3 regions of the Aquisalimonas sp. 2447 genome follow, and region 1 is predicted to be linked to each of the others. Evidence: predicted binding sites of a transcription regulator. Region 1 holds the regulator's gene; each other region holds the start of a gene.
The links. The regulator sigma-54, encoded in region 1, starts transcription at its own class of promoters, with help from an activator protein. The targets are predictions, from matches to a motif close to TGGCANGNTNCNTGCTT.
Positions count from the first base shown of each region.

Region 2: the regulator sigma-54 is predicted to act here: its motif matches at 2,497-2,513, upstream of KU884_RS07980 (CmpA/NrtA family ABC transporter substrate-binding protein).
Region 3: the regulator sigma-54 is predicted to act here: its motif matches at 2,096-2,112, upstream of KU884_RS05730 (DUF3305 domain-containing protein).

Region 1 is NZ_CP050695.1:3,091,597-3,095,802, reverse strand. It holds gene rapZ (RNase adapter RapZ) at 1-678, opposite strand, end outside; gene KU884_RS14650 (HPr kinase/phosphorylase) at 671-1,171, opposite strand; gene ptsN (PTS IIA-like nitrogen regulatory protein PtsN) at 1,168-1,641, opposite strand; gene hpf (ribosome hibernation-promoting factor, HPF/YfiA family) at 1,714-2,052, opposite strand; gene KU884_RS14635 (RNA polymerase factor sigma-54) at 2,105-3,688, opposite strand; gene lptB (LPS export ABC transporter ATP-binding protein) at 3,854-4,206, opposite strand, start outside.
Region 2 is NZ_CP050695.1:1,694,402-1,698,607, forward strand. It holds gene KU884_RS07970 (ABC transporter ATP-binding protein) at 1-68, opposite strand, end outside; gene ntrB (nitrate ABC transporter permease) at 79-918, opposite strand; gene KU884_RS07980 (CmpA/NrtA family ABC transporter substrate-binding protein) at 922-2,343, opposite strand; gene KU884_RS07985 (ANTAR domain-containing response regulator) at 2,651-3,226, opposite strand; gene crcB (fluoride efflux transporter CrcB) at 3,370-3,771, opposite strand; gene crcB (fluoride efflux transporter CrcB) at 3,768-4,163, opposite strand; gene KU884_RS08000 (undecaprenyl-diphosphate phosphatase) at 4,181-4,206, opposite strand, start outside.
Region 3 is NZ_CP050695.1:1,228,745-1,232,950, reverse strand. It holds gene KU884_RS05740 (4Fe-4S binding protein) at 1-692, opposite strand, end outside; gene KU884_RS05735 (DUF3306 domain-containing protein) at 832-1,551, opposite strand; gene KU884_RS05730 (DUF3305 domain-containing protein) at 1,556-2,059, opposite strand; gene KU884_RS05725 (helix-turn-helix transcriptional regulator) at 2,464-3,411, shown strand; gene KU884_RS05720 (DUF6494 family protein) at 3,472-3,687, opposite strand; gene glp (gephyrin-like molybdotransferase Glp) at 3,737-4,206, shown strand, end outside.

The DNA.
Region 1 (4,206 bases):
GGTCTCCACACTCTCGTGGGAGGACAAGTACCGCGCCACCGGTTCGTCCTGACCGGTCAGGGCGCGCAGCGCCGGTTCCCAGTGCGGATTGGGCAGGACCCGGGCGTCGAAGACGAAATCCGCATCGGTGGGGGCGCCGTGCTTGAAGCCGAAGGACTGGAACAGCAACGACAGCTTGCGCGAGTTGCGGGTGAGCCGCTGGCGCACCAGATCCCGGAGCTGATGCAGGGTCGTCTCCGTGGTGTCGATGACCAGATCCGCCTGCGACTGAATCGGCACCAGCAGGGCGCGCTCCCGGGCAATGGCGTCGGCAAGGGGGACGTCACCGCTGCTCAGCGGGTGCCGGCGCCGGGTCTCGGAGAAGCGCTTGATCAGCGTGCTCTCGTCGGCGGTGAGGAACAGGATCTCCGGCTGGATGCCGGTGACCCGCTTCAGCTTCGCAAGGATCTCCGGAAACGCTTCCAGATCGTTCATGCGGTTGCGGGCGTCAACGCCCACAGCGTAATGGCCCAGAGCCTCCGGTGCCAGGCTGGTGACATGGTCGCCGAAGGCGGCGAGCATGGTCACGGGGAGGTTGTCGATGCAGTAGCAGCCGTTGTCTTCCAGCGTATGCAGCGCCACGGTCTTGCCTGAGCCCGAGAGGCCGCTGACGATGATCAGGCGTGTCTGCTCATGCATGCTCGGTCTCGCTCTGCAGATGGCCGCTGCCATGCAGTCGGGCCAGGGCCTCGACCACCAGCGCCAGAGGCCGTTCCGGTGCCACCGGCAGCCGGACCCGGGGGACCAGGATGCCGGCCAGGGTGATGGCGTCACGGACGGGGGCGAGCCGGGGCCAGTCCAGCCAGTCCTTGGGTCGGCAGAGACCGACCACCAGGGTGATCGCCGCCGACGGGCGGATGGCATTGTGCCCGAACAGAACGTCCGCCGGGCAGGGGCCCAGGCCGCGGATCTCCAGCATCCCCGCCAGGCTGCTCGGTGCATGGCCGCTAAGGACACCGTTGCGAACGGCCACGGTGACGCTGTCGTCCGCCACCAGCTGGTGGCCGCGGTCCAGCAGTTGCAGAGCCAGTTCGCTCTTGCCGATGCCGCTGTCGCCCTGCAGCAGGATGCCGTCCCCATGGATGGCGACCAGCACGCCCGGAATGGTGGTGGTGTTCCCGGTGCGGGTCATGCCTGTCCTGCGCCCGACTCCCACTCCGTGAGCAACTGGAACAGGGCCTGGGCGTCGGGTGCATTCCGAAGCCGGTTGCAGAACGACGCGTCGCTGAACATTTCCGCCAGCCGCGCCAGGATCTGCAGGTGTTCGTCGGTGAAGTGCTCCGGCACCACAAGGGCGAACAGGAGATCCACCGGTTCACCATCGAAGGCGTCGAAGTCGATGGCATCGCCGGTGCGGATGAATGCCGCTGCCGCCGCTTCGTTGCCGTCCATGCGCGCATGGGGCAGGGCAACACCGTGCCCGAGACCGGTGCTGCCGAGTTTCTCGCGGTTGATGAGCTTGTCGAAAATGGTCTGAGCGGACAGCGCGGGGTCGGAGGCGGCAACGAGGTCACTGAGGACTTCAAGCCCGCGCTTCTTGCTGGTGACGTCGACGTCACAGGCGACACGGTCCGGAGTGATCAGGTCGGCAATCTTGATCATGCTGTTCCACGCAGGGTCATGGCTGCGGCGTCCGTTATCGCCGGTGGCCGGAAAGGCCACCGGCGCAGGGTGTCAGTCCTCGTCGCCTTCACCCGCCGCCTTGGCCTGAGCCCCTTCGTTGCGGCGGTGATCGGTGACCTTTTCCTTGTGCTTCTTCACCTGGCGGTCGAGCTTCTCCACCAGACCGTCAATGGCAGCGTACATGTCCTGGGCGCTGGCGTCAGCGTACAGCTTGGCGCCACTGAGCTTCATGGTGGCCTCGGCCTTCTGGACGAGCTTCTCCACGGTCAGGATGACGTGGACATCCACGACATTGTCGAAATGGCGTTCCAGTTTGTCCATCTTCGCTTGCACGTAATCCCGCAGGGCGTCGGTGAGATCGATGTGGTGCCCGGTGACGTCTATCTGCATAAGGCCTCCTTGATGGCGCCCGCTCGGGCCGGGATATCGTGCATCCCGGAGCTCAGGCGATGCGTTTCCTGTCGTTGGACGAGGCAATGGACATGGATTCACGATACTTGGCTACGGTCCGTCGCGCCACATCGATTCCCTCGTTTTTGAGAATCTCCGCAAGTTTGCTGTCGCTGAGCGGCTTGCGCGGATCCTCGTCGCCGATCAGGCGGCGAATGCGCGCACGGATGGCGGTCGCCGAGCACTCGTCACCGTCGACGGTGTGCACATGGCTGGAGAAGAAATACTTGAACTCGAAGGTGCCCCGCGGGGTGTACATGTACTTCTGGGTGGTGATGCGCGAGATGGTGGATTCGTGCATTTCCACCTCTTCGGCCACCTCCCGCAGCACCAGAGGTTTCATGGACTCTTCGCCGTGCTCCAGGAACTCCTGCTGGTGGTTGACGATGCAGGTGGCGACCTTGAGCAGGGTCTCGTTGCGGCTCTGTAGACTCTTGATGAACCAGCGGGCCTCCTGCAGGTGCTGGCGCATGGTGGAGTTGTCGCTGCCCTGGTCGCCGCGCTTCACCAGCCCGGCGTAGTAGCTGTTCACCCGGATCTTGGGGGCGGCTTCGGGGTTGAGCTCGACCCGCCAGGCACCACGCTCCTTGCGCACATAGACGTCGGGGATGACGTACTCAGCCGGTGCGCTACTGATCTGCGAGCCGGGGCGCGGGTCAAGCGAGCGAACCAGGGCCAGCACCTCGCCCAGCTCGCCCTCGCTGATCTTCAGTTTGCGGGTCAGCTGGCTGACCTGACGGCTGCCGAGCAGATCCAGGTGGCGGTCCACGAGCAGCCGTGCTTCGTTCAGCCAGGGCGTGTCGTCGGGAAACTGGTCCAGCTGGACCAGTAGCGCCTCGCGGGGGTCCAAAGAGGCCACGCCGACCGGGTCGAAGCGCTGGATCAGGTGGCGCACCGCCTCGACTTCATCGGCCTCCACCGGCTCGTCCGAAGACACCGAGGCGCAGATGTCCTCGATGCTGACGCCGAGATAACCGTCGTCGCGGACGCCGTCGATGATGGCCTCGGCAATGGCCATGTCGCGATCACTGAAATGGGAGAGCTGGGCCTGCCACAACAGGTGCTCGTGGAGGCCACCACCGTCACCGGCGGTACGGTTTTCCCAGGTTTCCCGCTGTTCATCGTCGCTGCCGGCGGCACTGTACGAGGTGCTGCCGTCGTAGATGTCGTTCCAGTCGGAGTCCAGCGGCAGGTCTTCGGGGATATCGCTCTGCTGGTTTTCCGTGCTCAGCTCCGGTTCGCCGCTGTCGGTGGTTATCTCCGCGCCGGTAGCCTCGCTTGCGGCAGCCTCTGTGGACTCCGCATGCTCCCGGTTCTCGGCAGCCTCCGTGCGCTCGCCGCCGTCTTCGGCGTTGTTCTGGCTGTCTTCGCCGTCCGCGTTGCCGCTGCTGTCGAGTTCGGCATCGTCGGACTCGTCGAGATCGTCGGCGGGTTCCAGCATCAGGTTGGAGTCCAGCGCCTGCTGGATTTCCGTGCGTAGCTCAAGCGTGGAGAGCTGCAGCAGCTTGATGGCCTGCTGCAGTTGGGGGGTCATGGTGAGCTGCTGTCCGAGCTTGAGTTGTAGCGACTGTTTCATCGACAACGCGGGTCTCCCGCCGCCGTCGTGGGCAGCTGCTCGGACCGGATTCGGTGAATGCTGGTGTTATCCATGTCTCCCATCGTAACCGACTCAGGCCCGCGTTAGAACATTGGCGCGATACTTGCGTGACGGCATGTTGTCTCAGCGGGACCCGGGTCGCGTCTACAGCCGGAACTCCTCCCCCAGGTACACTTCGCGCACCTTGCGGTTGGCAAGGACCTCTTCGGAACTGCCCCTGGCAATGACTTCTCCCTGCGCGAGGATATAGGCGCGCTGACAGATGCCCAGGGTTTCACGCACGTTGTGATCGGTAATCAGGACGCCGATGTCCCGCTCCGCCAGGTGGCGGATGATGGCCTGGATATCCAGCACCGAGATGGGGTCGACACCGGCGAAGGGTTCATCCAGCAGGATGAAGCGCGGGTTGGCTGCAAGGGCGCGGGCGATTTCCACCCGGCGGCGCTCACCCCCGGAGAGACTGATGCCGGTCTGGTCGTGCAGGTGGGCAACACTGA
Region 2 (4,206 bases), 1.4 Mb from region 1:
GGCTCCTGGCCACGGGGCCCCGGGAACGCCTTTTTCAGGTTTTCCACGTACAGGAAGGGTTTGGTCATGATCTCTACCTCAGGTGTCGTACTGGACCATGCGTGTGGCCGCCGCGAGGATGCTGTCCAGAATCATCCCGACAACGCCGATCATCAGGATCGAGAAGATGACGGCGGTGATATCCAGGTTGTTCCACTCGTTCCAGATGTAGTAGCCGATGCCGCTGCCGCCCACGAGCATCTCCGCAGCAACGATGACCAGCCACGAGATGCCGATGGCGATGCGCATGCCCGTGAGAATGGTCGGTGCCGCTGCCGGGAGAATCACGGCAAAGGCCGTTTTCAGCGATGAGAGCTCCAGGGTTCTGGCGACGTTGCGCAGATCCTTCGACACCCCGGCGACACCGAAGGCGGTATTCAACAACACCGGCCAGATGGAGCAGATGAAGATCACGAAGATCGACGACGCCCCGGAGTCCCGGATCAGGAACAGCGCCAGAGGCATCCAGGCCAGCGGCGAAATGGGCCGCAGAATCTGGATGTACGGGTTGAGGGCCTTGTACATGATCGGCGACATGCCGATGAGAAAGCCCAGCGGGATCGCCACCAGCAGCGCCATGGAGTAACCCGCGAACACGCGGCCTACGGAATGGGCCAGCTGAACGCCGATGCCCATGTCGTTACTGCCGGCCACGTAGAACGGGTCACTGAGCTCCGTGATGGCGTGGCTGATGATCGCCGACGGCGCCGGGATGCGGGAACCACCGCCACTGCCCCCGGTGAGCTGCTCGTACTCGCTCAGTTCCTGATCGCCCATGGGCACGATGGCCCCTTCAATGCTCCATTCCCAGGCACCAAGGAGAACGATGAGAAGGGCGACGCTGAGCAGCGCCGCCTTGAGATTTTCGCTGGTCAGCATGGATCAGGACCTCCGGATCTCGAAGCTGTCCACATAGGCTTCCGGCTCTTCGGGATCGAAGTCCTTGCCCATGATGGTGTGAGACTTGTAGGTCACATCCGGCGCCTCGTAACCGAGTTCGCGCATGATCTTGCCGCAGTCGGTGGCCAGGTAGACGTCTTCAGCAACGCCCTTGTAATCAACATCGCCGTCGATGTAGCCCCAGCGCTTCATCTGCGTGAGGATCCAGACACCCATGGAGTGCCAGGGGAAGGGATCGAAATCGATGCGGTCCGGCTCGTTCTTCACCTCGCCGAGACCGTCCGCATAGCGACCGGTGAGCACCTGTTCCACCACCGAGGTGGGCTGGTTGAGATAGTTGCGCCCCGAGATCGCCTCCGCGATTTCCGCCCGGTTGTCGTGGTTCGACGAGTAGTGGGTGGCATCCACGATGGCCTTGAACAGGGCGCCGAAGCTGTTGGGCGCCTCTTCCGCGAACTGCCGACTGGTGCTGAACGCGCAGCACGGGTGGCCGTCCCAGATCTCCTTGGTGAGCATGTGAATGAAGCCCACCTCGTCCCAGACCGCGCGCTGGTTGAAGGGGTCCGGCGCCAGGTACCCGTCCACGTTGCCCGCCTGCAGGTTGGCGACCATCTCGGGTGGCGGCAGCACGCGGATGGAGATGTCGTTGTCCGGATCCAGGCCATGCTCGGCCACGTAGTAGCGCAGCAGGAAGTTGTGCATGGAGTACTCGAAGGGCACGGCAAAGGTGAAGCCCTTCCAGTCCTTGGGGTCGCGCTTGTCCTTGTGGTCCATGCGCAGGGTGATCGCCTGGCCGTTGATGTTCTCCACGGCCGGCATCAGGAAGGGCATGGAACTGGAGCCGGCACCCATGGTGATGGCCAGCGGCATGGGCGTGAGCATGTGCGCGGCGTCATGTTCCATGTTCATGGAGTTGTCGCGTACCACCGCCCAGCCGGCTTCCCGGCGGACGTCCACGTTCAGCCCGTAGCGCTCATAGAAGCCCATGGGGTGGGCCATAATGATGGGCGTGGCGCAGGTGATGGGAATGAAACCGATACTGAGGTCCTTCTTCTCGGGTTCACCCAGATCATCCTTGAGCATAGCCTTGGCCGCTTCCAGCGGGAACATGGAGCCGAGAGCGGCGGCGAACGTGCCGGTGCCCATCATCTTCAGCACCTGCCGGCGACTGGGGTCATGATGGGCAAACAGGGCCCGCACCACCGCGCTCTCGATGAGCCGGTCCATCAGCTTTTCGCGGTCATCGGGGACATCGGTGGCCGCGTGCTGATGGGCATGGGTGGGGTCGCCCTTGGCCTCGTCGGCGGCCGTGGTCGCCGGCTGGCAGCTCGTGCAGGAGCAGCCGGCGCCGTGGCGCAGATCGGTGTCGGGGTCGAAAGGATTACCCAGGGATTTGAAGCTCATGGTCTCGCCCTCTTTGCTGCAAACAAAAAGGGGTGCCCCATCGCTTGTGCGATGGACGGCACCCCTGCCTGGTGGTCGGTGGCGTTGCCGGTACATCCCGCCATTGGGAGTCGCTCGGGGCGACGACCGGTTCTGCCGCTGTCGTGAGTGGGATAGCAAACCCCATGCCAGGACTTTCGTATCCTGGCGTTCAGGGGTTTACGGTTGCCTCGCGAGATTGGAGGTTCAGATCATGCACTGCCATGGTGCGGCGTGCCTGGATTTGGTGCGCGTCTGGTGTCCGTTAACCCGAGTGCGATGCAAAACACTAGGCACGGCCCCGGGTGCGCAGGAAGGCCTGGGCGATCTCGCTGATGGCCCGGCTCTTCTCCATGGCGGTCTTGCGCAGCAGGTGATAGGCCTGGTTCTCGCTCAGGCCATCCTGCTCCATGAGCAGGCACTTGGCCTGTTCCATGATGCGCTGGTTCTCCAGCCGCGCCCGGGTGTCGGATAGCTCGTTACGCAGCTTTTCGAACTCGTGGAACTGGTTGATGGCGACATTGATGATGGACTGCACGCCACTGGCCGACAGACCACCGACGACATAGGGGCTGATGCCCGCCCGCGTGGCCTCGCTCATCAGCTCCGGGTCGTTGTGTTCGGTGAGCAGAACCACCGGGCGCGGGTAGCGGCGGGTGCGCGCGCTGAGGCCCTCGAGAATGTCACGCTTGCCAGAGCCCGCTTCGATGATCACGACATCAGGCTCGATCTCCTTGACCTGCTGATACAGATCCTCGTGGGGAGCGATGGTGGCGACAACGCGGTAGCCGGAATCGTTCAGGGCCTCGCGCAACCACTCGGCTCGATCGCTGGACTCATCAATCAGCATCACTGTGGTCGTCATGGGCATGCTCCAGGGTGTTCAACCCGCTGCTTGGTGGCTTGTCACTGCACGGTAACGACATTGCAAGCCTCGTGCCTTGCGGAGATGCCCGTATGGCGGTGGTGGTGCTGGCATCCGTGCGCCAGCGTGGTGCAGAGGATGGGTCAGGGGCGGGGGCCATGGTTCATGCGCGAGCCGAGGGCAAAGCCGACCCAGACGGCGCCCAGACAAACGATCAGGGTGCCGGCAATGTTCGCCATGGCGAGGGGCAACGCGCCTGCCTGGAGCAGGGCCAGGGTTTCCAGGCTGAACACCGAGAACGTGGTGAAGCCGCCGCAGACACCGCCCATGAGAAACAGCCTGCGATTCTCGCCCAGGGGCAGGCGGCACTCCGCGACCGTGAGTGCGGCGAGCCAGCCGATGATCAGTGAACCCAGGACGTTGACGGTCAGGGTGTCCCAAGGGAAGCCGGCCCCGGCGATGGCGAAAGCATCGCTGGTGGCCTGGCGCAGGACTGCGCCCAGGGCGCTGCCCAGGGTCACCGCCATGGCACCGCTGGCGGTCATGCTGTGACCCCCGTGGTCACGAGGCTGAGAGCGAGACCGTGGCCAGCCGCCACTGCCAGCAGACAGCCGGTCACCGAGAGCAATACATAGAGTGCCGCGCGCCCGGCATGCCCGGACTGCATCAGGGTCAGAGCCTGCAGGCTGAAGGAAGACACCGTGGTGTAGCTGCCGCAGACGCCGATCAGCAGGGCGGCCGACGCGGTAGTGTTCAGTGTTCCCGCTTGTGCAAAGGCCGCTGCCAGGGCGCCGGCCACGAGTGCGCCGGAGATGTTAACCAGTAGCGTCCCCCAGGGAAACCGGCCTGTATGTCGACGGTCCACCAGGGAACCCAGCAGGTAGCGCAGTGCGCCGCCGACGGCCCCGCCGGTTGCAATGGCCAGGTATGTCGTCACTATTGCCACCGCGCCGCTCAATGAGTAATGGGGATGACGCCGA
Region 3 (4,206 bases), 1.9 Mb from region 1:
TAGGGATCCACCTCCACCATATCGCCGATGGAACGGATGGCGTCGGTGGGACAGGCGTCCAGACAACGGGTACAGCCGGTGAGACCGCTGTCACCGTGAGCGCAGATATCCGGGCTGTAATTGAAGAACCGCGGCTTCTCGAACTCCCCGGTCATTTCCGGCATTTCCGCCAGCGCCCGCTCCAGCGCCTCGGCATCACCCCGGGGCGCGTAGTAACCGAAGGGTGGCAGGTCCATGCCCAGAGCCGGCTCCCGGCGCAGGTCCAGGACCAAATCGAAGTAGGGATGATCGTCGTTGGTCAGCGCGGCGAGGTCCAGATCTTCGCCCTGAGGCGTCTCCAGGTGGACACTGAACCGCCCGAGATGTCCCTGAAGCTCGGTCGCCTGCCCGTACACGAGCCGCACGTGCTGCTCGTCCTGCTGCGCGGCCCGGGCTCCGTCCGGCAACTCGCCGGGGGCCGGCGCGTCGGCAAGCACGGTGCAGTGCAGATGCCCGCGCAGACGGTCCGCGCACTCCAGACCGTCGACGGCAGAGCCGACAATGAGCACATAACCCGCTGAGCGATAGCCCACCAGGGACGTCGCTTCTGCCTCGTGGGCAAGCACCGCTTCCAAGGCAGCGCGCCGGGCGGCACCGGCAACGCCTGCATCGCGCAGCGCCAGGGTCGGCAACATCGACATCTCGTTAGTCATTCTCCTCCAGGCTGTAGTCGCCCTTATTGTGATCTGTCTGCAGTTTGAATATGCATGCTGCGTACCAATTCAGACGGCACCCAGCGGGAACGTCGCAGGCCTGAGGCACCCGCTCCCGGGGATCAGCGTAGAAACAGTGTTATACGCCCCCTCGGGAGCCTTGTGACTCCTCCTCACGGGCCTCCTCTGCATCTTCGGCGCCGGACTCCGGCGGCCTCTCACCACCTTCGACGGGACCATTTGATACAGAATGCCGCGACCCACCTGGGTCATTGTGACCCAGGTCGTCCGATTCCGGGGCATCATCCGACGCCTTATCATGACGCTCAACGCCGGCCTGCCGGGCCTCCGCATCCTCGCGGGCACTGGCCTCCAGGGCGTCCTGGCGCTCTTGGGCGCGATCCAGCTCCCGTTTCACGGCCCGGTGCATGTCGTGGGTCACGACGTTGCCGAGTTTCTCGTAGTTGGTGAAATCACCGGAATACTCCGCCATGAGGTCCACCTTGTTGAATTTGGCGGAGTGCCACAGCGTCCGAAGCGCAGCCAGCCGGACGGCCTGACTGACGCCCTTGGCAAAAAAGGCGCTGACGTCGGAGTCCGCACTCAGTTCCGATAGCGCCGGCATGTCGTCATCAGTCAGCTCATCGAAGCGCTTGCCGGTACGCGGATCGATGCGGGCATCTCCCTGGTCATCGGGCGCTGCGTCCGCACCTGCGGCATCCTCCGGGGCCGGTCTCGCCTCGGCGTGATGCTCCTGCGCTTCCTCCACGTCGTCCCCATGCACCTTGCGCCGGGACCAACGCTGCAGGAAACCAACGGCACCACCGTTTTCGTCGTCGGTAAGGGGGCGATCCGTCATCGCATTACTCCTCCCGCCGGCGTTTACCCTTGGGCTTGCGCGGCTCATAGTGATCCAGCACGAACTCCTCCAGCCAACGGTAGATTTCCGGTGGCATGGGCGCCTGCACCACATGCTCATGGGAATCCCGCAGTTCCGGCGCGTCGAGTTTCTGCGCCTCGTCCATGCTCAGGGTGACGAGGAACGGCTGAAACTCACCGGGCGCGGCATAACGACCAACCACGAACACCGCCGGAGGATCATTGCGGATGTTGAGCGCGTAGTCATCCACGTAACGCTTGCGCAGGTGCAGCCGGAAACCTTTCCACAGGTAGAGGCGCAGGCCTTCACCATCCCGCACCAGTTCCTGCTGCGGTTGCGCCGCTTCAAAGCGGGCGCCGGAGAGGATGCCGTCGACCCGGGAGCGCCACTGACCGTCGACCTGCTCCGAGGCCATCATCAGCCCCACTGGAATGGACGTCACACCATGATAGGACGCCGGTTTCGCGCCTTCCTGCAATGAATTCATTGAATGCCCTCACCGCACGGTCTTTCCAGCTATTCAATGCAAGCAGGGTGCCATCGCCCCTCATCCGGGCGCCACGTCGGCCAGGCCTCTGATTCCCTTCGTCCAGGAGGACCGTCCGCCGGTCGCGACGCGTCACACCTGCGCGTCGGCGAACGGAACCATGGCGACACAATGCACCAATCCCCTTCGCCACTGGGTCATTTCATCTCGCACTCGCCAGTTCACCGGTACCACCGGGACAGCCACCTCCCCATGCGCTGTGGCTTGTCTGGCCGCCATGCGGCCAGGCGCCCCGAGGGCACGGTTCTTGAATTGCCCCGCACCATGCAGGCGTGCGGCGCCACGCGCACGCTGCTCAGCGGCTCCCCGTTCAGCGGTACTGGCGAGGCCAGGCAGGAGGTCCCATGAGCCCTGAATCCACCGGGCACCCCGCAGTTGACTCGCGGCAACCGGGCACTGCCGTAGAACCGCCCCGTTTCATGAACGTTCACGAGACGGCGGCCTATCTGCGACTGAACGAAAAGAAGATCTACGCGCTGGCCGGCGAGGGTCGCCTGCCGGCCACCAAGGCCACAGGCAAGTGGCTGTTTCCCAGAGACCTGGTGGATCAGTGGCTGATGGAGTCCAGTTACGGGGGGGTACTCACCGACCGCATCGCCGTGGTCGGTGGCTGCGACCCGCTGCTGCGTTTTGTCAGCGAGGCGGTCACCGCCGCCACCGGGGACCAGGCACTGATCTGCTACACCGGCACCGGGACGCGCCAGGGTCTGTGCCAACTGGCCCGCCGCCGGGCGGACGTGTGCAGCATCCACTGGGGACCACTGGCAGAAAGCCACCGGCGGCATGCCGCGCTACTGCGGAGTCACCCGCAGCACCGGGAATGGATCCTGGTTCGCGCCTTCGCCCGCGAGCAGGGACTCATGGTTCGTCCGGACGCACGTTGCGATGCAGAGGAAGCCTTCGCAACCCTGGAACGCTGGGTCATGCGCCAGGACGGCTCCGGCAGCGACCGTTTTCTGCTGGATGCCCTGGCGGAACGCGGCTTGAACAGCGCCCATGTCCGCGCCCGTAGCCACCATACCGCCCTTTCCGAGAGCGAGGCTGCGGCACGCGTCGCCGCGGATGAGGCGGATGCGGCGCCGGGGAGTCGGGGCGCCGCCATAAGCCACGGCCTGGCCTTCATTCCCCTGGGCTGGGAAGCGGTGGATCTGGCCATGACGCGGGGAGTCTACTTCCGGGTTCTTCTTCGCCGGATCCTTGAGACCCTGCTGGAGCCGGCCTGCCAGGAACGGGCACGGGAGCTGGGCGGTTACAGCTTCGGTGACAGCGGCCACCTGATCTGGGCCGCGTGACCTCGTGCTCTGTCTCACAAGCGCCGGCCATTACTACTAACCTTGAAGGTTAGTAACCGTTCAGGAATCCTCGCCCAGCTGCAGCTGCCCGGAAACCGTGTGCTTCAGCGCCAGGCCGTCCACTTCCAGGGTCATGCGAATCCCCAGATTCTCATCCCCGCTGAGCGAGCCGCTTTCCAGCGCATGCTCCAGGGCCCGCTCAATCTCCTGCTGGGAGGTGACCCCGAACTGCTTGAGGCATTTCCGGATCTGCACATTCAGGGCATCATCACTCATCATCTACTCCGCTGGCCATTAGCAACCATTCAGGTGTTACACGCGCATCATGAACGAAAGCGATCACACAGTTCAAAACGACCAGTCCTGCCAGAGCGATCACGATCCCCAGTCCCTGTCCGTAGACGCCGCCTGGGCACGCATCAGCAGTGAGATCCAGGCCGTGCGCGGCGTCGAACAGGTCGCGTTGCGTAACGCGCTGGACCGGGTGCTGGCACACGACATCCACTCCCCGGTCAACGTCCCCTTCCACGACAACTCCGCCATGGACGGCTACGCACTGCGCGGCGCCGACATCCCCGCCACCGGAACCAGCGGATTGCGCTGCGTCGGCACCATTCTGGCGGGCCAGGCCATGGAGACCACCCTGCAGCAAGGCGAGTGCGTGCGTATCATGACCGGCGCCCCGATCCCAGCGGGTGCGGACACCGTGGTGATGCAGGAGAACACACGGGTCGATGGCGACCAGGTGGTGATTACCGCAGGGGAAACGCCTGGACAGAACGTCCGCGCCGCCGG